3 regions of the Neorhizobium petrolearium genome follow, and region 2 is predicted to be linked to each of the others. Evidence: predicted binding sites of a transcription regulator. Region 2 holds the regulator's gene; each other region holds the start of a gene.
What was found. Region 2 encodes LexA, which represses DNA repair genes until DNA is damaged. Its sites were predicted from a motif close to TGTTCNNNNTGTGTTCNG; they were not measured.
Positions count from the first base shown of each region.

Region 1: the regulator LexA is predicted to act here: its motif matches at 1,327-1,344, upstream of QEO92_RS23405 (ImuA family protein).
Region 3: the regulator LexA is predicted to act here: its motif matches at 1,226-1,243, upstream of QEO92_RS31820 (ImuA family protein).

Region 1 covers NZ_CP123000.1:4,837,828-4,840,094, reverse strand. Annotated here, with positions in the region: gene QEO92_RS23420 (HpcH/HpaI aldolase/citrate lyase family protein) at 1-534, shown strand, start outside; gene QEO92_RS23415 (DUF1737 domain-containing protein) at 531-737, shown strand; gene QEO92_RS23410 (metallopeptidase family protein) at 756-1,193, opposite strand; gene QEO92_RS23405 (ImuA family protein) at 1,366-2,267, shown strand, end outside.
Region 2 covers NZ_CP123000.1:1,689,742-1,692,008, reverse strand. Annotated here, with positions in the region: gene QEO92_RS08735 (VOC family protein) at 1-581, opposite strand, end outside; gene lexA (transcriptional repressor LexA) at 781-1,503, shown strand; gene QEO92_RS08725 (ComEC/Rec2 family competence protein) at 1,484-2,267, opposite strand, start outside.
Region 3 covers NZ_CP123002.1:129,953-132,219, reverse strand. Annotated here, with positions in the region: gene QEO92_RS31825 (Y-family DNA polymerase) at 1-503, opposite strand, end outside; gene QEO92_RS31820 (ImuA family protein) at 424-1,179, opposite strand; gene QEO92_RS31815 (hypothetical protein) at 1,953-2,135, shown strand.

The DNA of each region.
Region 1 (2,267 bases), 2.4 Mb from region 2:
GCCCCAGACGAGCTTGCCATATGGGCGATGATCGAGACGCCGAAAGGTGTTCTGAACGCGGCGGCGATTGCCGGGGCGGATGAGCGGCTCCGATGTTTCGTCGTCGGCCTCAACGACCTGCGCAAGGGAACCGGTGTCCTGTCGCAGCCTGGCCGTGCCTACCTCGTGCCCTGGTTGATGCAGGTGGTGCTTGCCGGACGGGCTTATGGCATCGACGTGATCGACAGCGTCTTCAACGATTTCAAGGATGCGGAAGCTTTCGATGCGGAATGTGCCCAAGGTTGTGCCATGGGTTTTTCCGGCAAGATGTTGATCCATCCGGCCCAGATCGAACCTGCTAACCGGCATTTCGGTCCCGACCCGCGGGCCGTGGAAGAGGCTGAAGCGGTGATTGCCGCTTTTGCCCGGCCGGAAGCCCAACATCTCAACGTCATCAATCTGAACGGCAAAATGGTCGAGCGCCTCCATCTGGCGGAGGCTGAAAAGCTTGTCGCCAGTAACCGGATCATTGCCGAACGAAAGAAACTTTCATGAAACTCTATCGCTTCCTCACCGGTCCTGACGACTCTTCTTTCTGCCACAAGGTGACAGCTGCGCTGAACAAGGGCTGGGAGCTTCATGGTTCCCCGACCTATGCCTTCAATGCCACGACCGGCGAGATGCAGTGCGGCCAGGCGGTCATCAAGACCGTTCATGGCAAGGATTATGATCCGGACATGAAACTTGGCGAGCAATAAAAGCTCTGTCGATTGACCTTAACGCTGGGCGGCGTCTTCGGCGCTGGCCTCGATGCGTTCCATGTCGTCGTCGCTCAAGCCGAAGTGATGACCGATTTCGTGGATCAGCACATGGGTGATGATATCGCCCAGCGTCTCATCGTTTTCGGCCCAGTAATCGAGGATCGGCCGGCGATAGAGCCGGATGCGGTTAGGCAGTTCGCCCGTTTCCATATTGAAGCGCTCGGAAATGCCGCGACCTTCGAACAGACCGAGCAGGTCGAAGGGTGTTTCGAGCGCCATATCTTCGAACACCTCATCATCCGGAAAATCCTCGATCTCGATGATCAGGTTGGTGGTAAGGGCCCGGAATTCCTCTGGCAAGTGACCATAGGCCTCGATCGCCAGCGACTCGAACGAGTTGATCGTCGGCGCGTGGCGATCCCGCCAATCGTCGGTCTGGTCGATACGGGCCATGAGTTCTCCTTCTGATCAGGCCCATATAGTGCCTTCGCCGATATTTTTCGAGAGAAGAATCATTGGCCTACCGCCAGAGGAAAAGATTCCTGCCATTTGGTTGTTGACTCTTTCGAAGGCCTCTGGAATCCATAAGAACATAAAGTGAACATTCATGATGGGAGCTGACGCCATGGCCGAGAACGCCACGGCGCGGGAAACGCTTTTTGCCCTGCGCGAACAGATCGCCAGAATGGAGGGAAAACCCTTGCCCAGCCTGGCTGCGGCGAAGCAGGCAGATGCTGCCGCGGATCCTGAAGCGCAAAAATCCAGGAACAATCAACCCCGTCTGCCATTCGGCATAGCGCCTCTGGACGCTGCTTTGGATGGTGGCCTGCCATTTGACGGCCTCACGGAAATTCGTTCGATGGTGATGCTGGATGCGGGCGCGGCGAGCGGATTTGTACTTGCGCTTGCCGCTTATCTCAAGGCCATGGAAACAAGCGAGGCACCGGTTTTATGGGTCGGTGACGTCGTTTCCAGGCAGGAGGCCGGCGCTCCTTATGCTGTTGGCCTCAGGCAATTCGGGCTGGACCCTCACGAGATTCTTTATGCGTCGCCGCGCAGGCTGGATGATGCACTATGGCTTGCAGAAGCCGCGGTGGCGAGCGGTGTCCTGTCCGCCACCATTCTCGAAATCCGGGGCAACCCGAGGCATTTCGGCCTTACCGAAAGCCGGAGGCTTGGCCTGCGGGCGAAAGCAGCGGGACGGCCGCTTTTCCTATTGCGGCATGCGGGCGAAGAAGAAGCGAGCAGTGCTTTTTTCCGCTTCCTTGTCAAACCGGCGCGAGCCTCCGGGCGACGCCTTCCGAATGGATCCATGCTTGGCGGCAGCATCGGCCATCCCGTTTTCCAACTGACCCTGGAGAAGAGCCGCAATCCGGCTCCGCTCTCCTTCTTTCTGGAGTGGAATCCCCGTGACCGTCAATTTTCGCTCGACCGTGAAACAGGAGAAACTTCCTCTTTCCGTAACCCGCCAACGCATCCTGGCGCTGGTCTTCCCGCATCTGCCGACCGACAGGATCGCTCGTCAGT
Region 2 (2,267 bases):
AGCAGAGGCGCAAAATCGCCGGGCGATGCGGCCGAAAGAACGATCTCGCTCAAGCCGGTCACCGTATTGGAATGGCGTTCCAGTTCGCCTCGATCGGCCGGCAGGGGATTGATCCGCTGTGCGGAGAACAAGAAGAAGTCCGGCGCACGCTCGTCTCCCGCAAAGGCCAGCCGGAAGCTTGCCTCAGTCTCGGAACCATCCGGCATCTTCACGCCGCGGGAGAATTCCAGGATATCGCCCGCGGAAATCCCGCGCAGCCTGAAACGCGCGTGATCGGCTGCCGCATCGCCCGTGGCAACCGCGAGGGCCGAAAAGCCCTGCCTGTTACGCGCCTTGCGGAAGGCGAGATCCCGGGCGGTGAAGACATTGCCGCGCTTGGCCGCGGCTGCCGCCTGACGCCGGTTGGCGATCGCCAGCGGCTCCAGATAGGCCCCATCCGAGAAAAACACGCAGGCATTGGCCGTGCCGAAAGGATGAAAGGCCTCCGGCGCAACTGTAAATCCGAGTTCTGCCAGTCGTGAACGCGCGACGGCAAGGTCCGCCACCGGCAGAACGAGATGATCGATTAGTCTAGCATTCACGCGAGAGCCCCCAGAATCCGGAATCGCAGCACTACATTGGCAGCGGATCGGCTTCGAGCAAGTGGTGTCGGAAGAGATATGTTGCAGACATCCATGAAGAAAAATCATCATACTTCACGAAAATTTAGGGACTTGCGGAACACATATGGAACATATAGTGTATGTTCTTGATTTGTTTCCGACTCTCAAGGTGCCAAATATGCTCACGCGCAAACAGCAGGAATTGCTTCTGTTCATTCACGAACGCATGAAGGAATCCGGCGTGCCGCCCTCCTTCGACGAAATGAAGGACGCGCTCGACCTCGCGTCGAAGTCCGGCATCCACCGGCTGATCACCGCACTGGAGGAGCGCGGCTTCATCCGCCGCCTGCCGAACCGGGCACGTGCCCTTGAAGTCATCAAGCTGCCGGAAGCCTATCAGTCGAGCCTGCAGCCACGCCGCGGCTTCTCGCCGAGTGTTATCGAGGGCAGCCTCGGCAAGCCGCAGCCGGTCGCTGCCGCTCCGGCCAAGCCCGCAGCCAACGACGATCTCTCCAACGCCACCACGGTTCCCGTCATGGGCCGCATCGCCGCCGGCGTGCCCATCTCGGCGATCCAGAACAACACGCATGATATCGCAGTGCCCGCCGAGATGCTTGGTTCCGGCGAACATTACGCGCTGGAGGTCAAGGGTGATTCGATGATCGAGGCCGGCATCCTGGACGGCGACACGGTGATCATCCGCAACAGCAACACCGCCAATCCGGGAGACATCATCGTGGCGCTGGTGGACGAGGAGGAAGCGACGCTGAAGCGCTTCCGCCGCCGTGGCGCCTCGATCGCGCTGGAAGCCGCGAACCCGGCCTACGAAACACGGATATTCCCGCCCGACCGGGTAAAGGTTCAGGGCAAGCTGGTCGGCCTCATCCGCCGCTACCATTGATCAATTGCCGGAGCGGTTCCGGGAGCGCCGAGGCGAACGTCTTGTTCCGCCAGTCATAGTGGCGATGCCTGCTCCAGGGGCGGTCATGGCCGGCCATGGCGGGGCGAATAGTCCATTGCCGGATGTCGGCTGCGCCGTGCAGGGAAATTTCGAGCGCACCAGTCTTTCGCAAAGCATTGCCGTTGATCATCAATGCGCCGGAGCGGCAATGATCGAAACGGGCGCGCGGGGCGATGATGATATGGGCAGCATCGCAGGCCGCACCGGCATAACGGCTGTCTTCGACGGAGGCTATCATGGTGCCTCCGGAAGTTTTCACCCCGCAAAAGACACGCGGCTCGCAAACGAAATGACCGGCAGGCACCTGCCTGATGCGGGACCGCACTGCTTCGATTTCGGCCTGCGTCAGCTCGCGGCGCTCCTCAGATTTCCCATCGGGCGGTTTGTCTCCTGCTGATGACACGTCCGGTTTTATAGGATCGCCCAGGAGAAGTGCCCGTTTCCACTGGCCGTAGATGAAATCGGGCGGACGGGTGCGGTTGGTGGCAATGCCTTCCCTGCCTATCAGGGCAATCATCGTTCCGTCCTCGGAAACGAGAATATCCGGCAGGGGCTTCGATCGTTCGTGCCAGGAGAACAGCAATGCGGCGGCAACGAGCGGAATGCCGACCAGCCGAAGCCTGCTTCTCAAAAGTGTCAGCAGAAGAAAACCGGCCGTGGAGACAGGCAGGAACCAGGGATGCTGACGGCCGATACCGGCGTCG
Region 3 (2,267 bases), on a different replicon from region 2:
TTTCCGGGAGGCACGATGATTGTCTCGCGACGGGTCGCCCGCGCCAGCGCATGCGCGGCGCCCCAAGTATCTGCAATCGCTGCGCGGGCGGCCAGTCCCTTGGCACGGAAGCGATTGACGAGACCGAACAGCATCCGTTCCTCGCCGCCCTGCAGATGATCGGCGCCCTCCGTGTCCATGACGATCCCGTCCGGCGGGTCCATGGCGACGACCGGCGAATATTGCGTCAGCGCCCAGAGCGACAGGCGTTCCAAAGTCTCACCATCGGCATGCGGATCTGCATCGAAGATCATCAGACCCTGGACCAGCGCCTGCGCCTTGGCTGCCGGCATGCCGACATGCAGACCAAGTTTCAGAGCCGCGGTGTCGGCGGCAGAAATCCACCGCTTGGAGCCGCTTTTGGCGACGATCACCAGCGGCTTGTCAGCCGGTAGCGAAGGATCGGCGCGCCTCACCCGATCCGTCGGCAGTGTCGGAAGAAAGACAGATACGACCCTGGCCATCACATGCACCTATGACAAATTCCGCGCGCTCCCCTGCTCTCACCCGCATCAGCTCCGCGCGCCAGCGTCCGCGGCCGACGCCCGGAACCGGAAGCGGCTCGGACGGCAGGACTGAGACACGCCACCGCGTCACCGCCGCCGTCGGCATCCCGAAATCCGATGCTTCCGCCTGCCGGCGCCATCGCCGGATCGCCAGTCCGATCGTGCCGGAGCTTTCGGCGGCGAGCTGCAGCCGGCGCGAAGCGACCATCGGCAGGCGCACCAGTTCGGCGACGACGGCGCCAAGGCCGCCATAGCGCAGAGCCTCCTCGAAGCTTGCCAGCACATCCTCCTCGCGGCCCGCCTCGACATAGATCACCCGGTCGGGATGCAAGCCCACCTGCGCCAGAGCCGGGGCAAAGAGATCGGCGCGGGTGAAACACCAGACCACCTTGCCCTTCGTTCGCGCCGCGATGCCGCCGACGAAGAGTGCGGCCGCTGCCCCATCCACCGCACCATTGCCGCCGCCCGCCACCTCATGGATGGCGCCATAGGCGAGCCCGCCGCCCGGAAGACAGTCATCGATGTCGGATACGCCGAACGGCAGCACGGTCTTCTGGCGGCTGGCGGCACCTTCCAGATGTGCGATGCGTTCGCGCAGTTCCGAAAGAACGGCAGTTGAGGCGGATTGGCTCATGGTCTCCTTCTTCGCGGGAGCTGTTATTGCTTGAGAGAAACGAATATGTTCTGTATCTGTTCTAATCTGGAAAATGAGTCAATGTGCATGTACGGCAGCTTTGCAGGGCTCGATCGGTGGAATCGTCGATTCAGCGAGCGGATTCAGAGCGATGACCGAAGGGGACTTTTTTTGAAATACCCTCGCCCTGCGCACGACGCTGGACTTTTGTCCGTAGAGCAGGGTTCCGAAGCGGCTTGGGAAAATTGAGCAGCTGAGATAGTTAGCTTTTCGCCACATGACAGGACCGGTCTGCCGGGCAGAAGTATTGACGACGGGAGGTCAACCCGAAACCGCCGGCGAAGGCGCACATGCGGCGATCGAGGGCGTTATCCGGCTTCGACATCCACAATCGGGGCAAATGCCGATCGTAGATCCGGCGTTGGAAATAACTCAACCGTCATTAACAGTTAGCGCGACACCCAGTATTCTGCCCCTGATCCAGGCGACCATTTCGATTTCGGTCGCATGCCCAGCCATAGCCGACATCGGGCAAGTATCGGACAATTTTTTCTGAGAACCAAGCCGGGGAAAGCGATCAGAACCGACCCAGCGCATGCTGTCCATCGAGCACCTGTTCGTTCCATCTACAATAAATGATCCATGAAGGTTCGCTGATAGGAACGCGTCGGTTTAAACTTATATAACGCGTCCAACAAAGCTGGTGACCGTATCCCGCAATGCTCCAGAATCATCATTCCTTTGCGTCTCCGGTTGAACCGGAGGAACTCCAGATGCTGCAGAGCGTCTTCGATGAGGTCTGCCTTCAGCGAGGTCTCCAAAAAGAGACTGCTCGTGCCTCCAAGCTGGCAGCCGATCTGATCGATCTGTTTCAGATGGGGCTGCGGGATCGGCAGCAATTGCTGGCAATGCTGAGCCGGCCGGGTGACGAGACCGTCGACGAAGCTCCGGTCTGAAGGTCGCGGCAGGACGCTTGAGCTGCGACGAGCGGATTGCCGCTGGAGATTAAGACTTCAGGAACGATAGCCGTTGCAGGGACATTAAGTGTTCCTGTTTTACGATATTCGAAATAACAAGAACGGTGGTCG